One region of the Rhizobium sp. Leaf321 genome, then DNA from elsewhere that is predicted to be linked to it. Evidence: predicted binding sites of a transcription regulator. Region 1 holds the regulator's gene; the other holds the start of a gene.
The links. The regulator HrcA, encoded in region 1, represses chaperone genes, less so after heat shock. The targets are predictions, from matches to a motif close to GTTAGCACTCNCNNNNNGNGAGTGCTAAC.
Positions count from the first base shown of each region.

Region 2: a site for HrcA is predicted at 1,273-1,301, ahead of groES (co-chaperone GroES). Genes of this name have one in related genera too.

Region 1 is NZ_LMOF01000006.1:260,584-263,052, reverse strand. Features, by position in the region: gene grpE (nucleotide exchange factor GrpE) at 1-341, opposite strand, end outside; gene hrcA (heat-inducible transcriptional repressor HrcA) at 431-1,510, opposite strand; gene rph (ribonuclease PH) at 1,644-2,363, shown strand.
Region 2 is NZ_LMOF01000006.1:683,208-685,676, forward strand. Features, by position in the region: gene groL (chaperonin GroEL) at 1-860, opposite strand, end outside; gene groES (co-chaperone GroES) at 920-1,216, opposite strand; gene chrA (chromate efflux transporter) at 1,375-2,469, shown strand, end outside.

The sequences.
Region 1 (2,469 bases):
CCGGCACGCTTGTCTGCCGGAACAGTGTCGAGCGCGCGGCGCAGATTGTCCGAGACGGCCAGCATGTCGCGGGCAAAGCCCGAGACGGCGTAGGACTTGGCATCCTTTACTTCACGCTCGGTGCGGCGGCGAAGGTTGTCCATCTCTGCAGCAAGCCGCATGAAACGGTCTCGCAAATCGGAATTTTCAGCCTTGAGCACATCGATCGGATCGGGCTCCTGCGCGAAGAAGGCTTCCCCTGCGCTCTGATCGGCGGCGTCTTCGAGAGCGGATGCTACGGCTTCCGCCGTGTTTTCGACAGCAGCTGCGTCAGGTCCGTTCTTCTTGGTTTCGTCGGTCATGACGGTCTCCGGTGCGTATTGGAATCTGGAAGGGTGGTTGCGCCCGATATCGAGGTTCGGGGCGAAAAAATCAAGGGCTTGGGAACATCCTAGCGGGATAGCCTTGCAAGCAGCTGCGCCGTGTAATCCACCATGGGCACAATGCGCGAGTAATTCAGCCGGGTTGGGCCGATCACGCCGACCGCGCCGACGATGCGTTCCTCGCCATCACGATAGGGCGCAACGATGAGCGAGGAGCCGGATAGAGAGAACAGTTTGTTTTCCGAACCGATAAAGATCCGCACGCCCGGCCCCTTTTCGGCAAGGTCGAGGATCTCGATCAGGCTGTCCTTCTTTTCGAGATCGTCAAACAGCAGACGCAGCCGATCGAGATCGCTGACGTCAGCCAGACCTTCCAAGAGGTTTGCCCGGCCGCGGACGATAAGCTGGCCCGGCTTTCCGTCCTCCTGATCGCCCGACCAGAAGGCGAGGCCTCGCTCCACCAGATCATGCGACAGCGTGTGAAGCTCGCTTGCGACCTGTTCCTTCAGCATTTTCATCTGGCCGCGAAATTCCGGCAGCGTCTGGCCGGCGAGATGCGCGTTGAGGAAATTTGCGGCCTCGCCAAGCTGCGACGAGGTTACGCCGGCCGGCAGATCGATGATGCGGTTCTCCACCTGGTTATGATCGCCAACGAGGACGGCGAGCGCCTTGGTGGGCTCCAGGCGGATGAACTCGACATGTTTGAGGACGGGATCGTTCTTGGCGGTGATGACGATGCCGGCGCCGCGCGAGACGCCAGACAGCATCAGGCTTGCATCGGCCATCAGGTTTTCGAGCGTCTGATCGCGATCCGGCGGACGGATCTGCCGGTCGATGCTGGCGCGGTCTTCTTCCGAGAGATTGCCGACCTGCATGAAGGCATCGACAAAGAAGCGCAGGCCCGTCTGGGTCGGCATGCGGCCTGCACTGATATGCGGCGAGTAGATGAGGCCGAGCTCTTCGAGATCGCTCATGACGTTGCGCACGGAAGCCGGTGACAGCGACATTGGCAGAAGTCGCGACAGATTGCGCGAACCGACCGGCTCGCCGGATTCCAGATAGCTTTCCACGATGCGGCGAAAGATTTCCCGCGAACGATCATCAAGCACGGAGCCGTTGTCGCGACCCGTCAGTCCCGGAAATACCATTGGCCCCTTTACCATGCTGCTAATCTCATCTCCCAGATATAGTCGCTCACTTGCGCATCCGCAAAAGGGAAATTCTTTGCAAATGCCGGCTCCGAGCCTTAGAAGGCGGAAACAATAATCCAGGGAGTGACGGATGCGGCCTTCAGGCAGACAGACAAATCAGATGCGCAAGATTTCGTTCGAGCGCAATTTCTCCAAGCATGCCGAGGGCTCCTGTCTCGTCAAGTTCGGCGATACCCATGTTCTGTGCACCGCAAGCCTTGAAGAAAAGACGCCGCCGTGGCTGCGCAATTCCGGCAAGGGCTGGGTCACCGCCGAATACGGAATGCTGCCGCGCGCCACCGGCGACCGGATGAAGCGCGAGGCTGCGACCGGCAAGCAGGGTGGCCGCACCCAGGAAATCCAGCGCCTGATCGGCCGTTCGCTGCGCGCCGTGGTCGATCTTTCCGCGCTTGGCGAAAAGCAGATCACCATCGACTGCGACGTGATCCAGGCCGATGGCGGCACCCGTACGGCGGCCATCACCGGCGGCTGGCTGGCGCTGTATGATTGCCTGAAATGGATGGACACCCGCTCGATGATCAAGCTCGACAAGGTTCTGAAAGACCATGTCGCGGCGATCTCGTGCGGCATCTTTGCAAGCCAGCCGGTCATCGATCTCGACTATCTCGAAGATTCGGCCGCCGAGACAGACGCGAATTTCGTCATGACGGGTAGCGGCGGCATCGTCGAGATTCAGGGCACGGCCGAGGGTGTCCCCTTCAGCCAGGAGGAACTCCTCAACCTGCTGTCGCTGGCACAGGACGGCACCCGGGAACTGGTAGCTCTGCAGAAGCAGGCGATCGGCGGCTGATTTCAACGCTGGCTGATCCAAGAGTTGCGAGGGGCAGTCTTCCTTTCCGGAGAGACTACCTCTCGATCGAACCTCCTCCCCCGCCTTCATGGCGGGCAGCATCAGA
Region 2 (2,469 bases), 420 kb from region 1:
GCCTTGCGGCGGTCGCCGAAGCCAGGAGCCTTGACGGCAGCAATCTTCAGGCCGCCACGCAGCTTGTTGACGACGAGCGTTGCAAGAGCTTCGCCTTCGACGTCTTCAGCGATGATCAGGAGCGGTTTGCCGGTCTGAACGACAGCTTCGAGAACAGGCAGCATGGCCTGAAGGTTCGAAAGCTTCTTTTCGTGCAGAAGGATGTAAGCGTCGTCGAGATCGGCGACCATCTTTTCCGGGTTGGTCACGAAGTAAGGCGACAGGTAGCCGCGGTCGAACTGCATGCCTTCGACGACTTCGAGTTCGGTTTCAGCGGTCTTGGCTTCTTCGACGGTGATAACACCTTCGTTGCCGACCTTCTGCATGGCTTCAGCAATGTCACGGCCGACCTGTGCGTCGCCGTTTGCCGAAATCGTGCCGACCTGTGCAACTTCTTCCGAAGTCGAGATCTTCTTGGCGTTGGCCTGGAGATCCTTGACGACTTCTGCAACGGCGAGATCGATGCCGCGCTTCAGGTCCATCGGGTTCATGCCGGCGGCCACTGCCTTGTTGCCTTCGCGAACGATGGCCTGTGCAAGAACGGTAGCAGTCGTTGTGCCGTCGCCGGCGATGTCGTTGGTCTTCGAAGCAACTTCGCGGACCATCTGGGCGCCCATGTTTTCGAACTTGTCTTCAAGTTCGATTTCCTTGGCGACCGAAACACCGTCCTTGGTGATGCGCGGAGCGCCGAAGGACTTGTCGATGATGACGTTACGACCCTTTGGGCCGAGCGTGACCTTCACTGCGTCAGCGAGGATATCGACGCCGTGAAGCATCTTTTCGCGCGCGGTGCGGCCAAACTTGATTTCTTTAGCTGCCATGTTGGGAACTCCTGAAAAGGGGTGTCAGCAAATATTGGAAGAAGAGCAGTCGGCTAAAATCAGCCGATGATGCCCATGATGTCGGCTTCCTTCATGATCAGAAGGTCGACGCCATCGAGCTTGACTTCGGTGCCCGACCACTTGCCGAACAGAACGCGGTCGCCGACCTTGACGTCGAGTGCAACCTGCTTGCCGCTTTCGTCGCGGGCGCCAGGACCAACGGCGATGATTTCGCCCTCAGCTGGCTTTTCCTTGGCGGTATCGGGAATGATGATGCCGCCCTTGGTCTTTTCTTCAGACTCGACGCGCTTGACTACAACGCGGTCGTGCAGGGGGCGAAAATTGGTGCTTGTCATTGTCTAATCCCTCGATCAAATGACATGGACGGGTCTCAAGGACCCGCGGAGTGACGTTTAGCACTCATCTATCGAGAGTGCTAACGAGACCCGAGATAAGGATGGCTGCGGGCTGAGTCAAGAACGGGCTTGAAAAATTCAGGGCTCAAGGAGCGGCCATGCAGAATACGCTTAACGACCAAAACCCGGGCGCAGCGCCGAGCTTTCGTGAGCTCGTGGCCGTGTTTGCCCGGATCGGTGCCCTCAGTTTCGGCGGGCCTGCCGGACAGATCGGCATGATGCACAAGACTTTGGTGGAAGAAAGACGCTGGCTCTCGGAAGAGCGGTTTCTGCACGCCCTCAACTACTGCATGCTGCTGCCCGGCCCGGAAGCGCAGCAACTGGCAACCTATATCGGCTGGCTGCTGTTTGGCGTGCGCGGCGGTATCGTCTCCGGCCTTCTTTTCGTGCTTCCCGGCCTTGCCATCATTCTGGGACTTTCGGCAGCCTACGTCCTCTATCAGGATGCGACATGGCTTGCCGGCCTGTTCTTCGGCCTGAAGGCGGCGGTCCTTGCAATCGTGGTGGAGGCAGTGATCCGCCTCGGACGCCGAACGTTGAAGACTACCTTCCTGCGCGGGGTCGCGGCCGTTGCCTTCATAGCCCTGTTCTTCTTCAGCCTGCCGTTTCCGCTCGTCGTGTTTGCGGCCGGTCTCGCAGGCTATCTGATGACGCGGGCAGGGGGGCAGCAAACTCAAGACGGCGTCGCCAAAGGAGACGGCCCTCCCGGCGCGAAAACACCTGGTGTCGCCCGCACGATCGCGACGCTTGTATTCTGGATCCTCGTCTGGCAGTCGCCTGTCCTGGCGCTCTGGGCCTTCGGAGCACCGGAAAGCTTGTCCAGCCTGTTCGCGTTTTTCTCCAAGATGGCACTGGTCACCTTCGGCGGCGCCTATGCGGTTTTGGCCTATGTGGCGCAGGTCGCAGTCGCCGATTACGGCTGGCTTAAGCCGGGGGAAATGCTGGATGGACTGGCGCTTGCCGAAACCACACCGGGCCCGCTCGTGCTGGTTCTGTCCTTCGTCGGCTTCCTCGTCGGCTTCCGGGAAGCGTCCGGTCTCGGCCCCGTCACAGGCGGAATAATCGGCGGCCTGCTTGTTGCCTGGGCAACCTTCGTGCCGAGCTTCGTCTTCATCTTTGCGGGCGCGCCCCTGATCGAGCGCCTGCGCGGCAACGCCCTTTTATCGGGCGCGCTGTCGGCCATCACCGCCGCG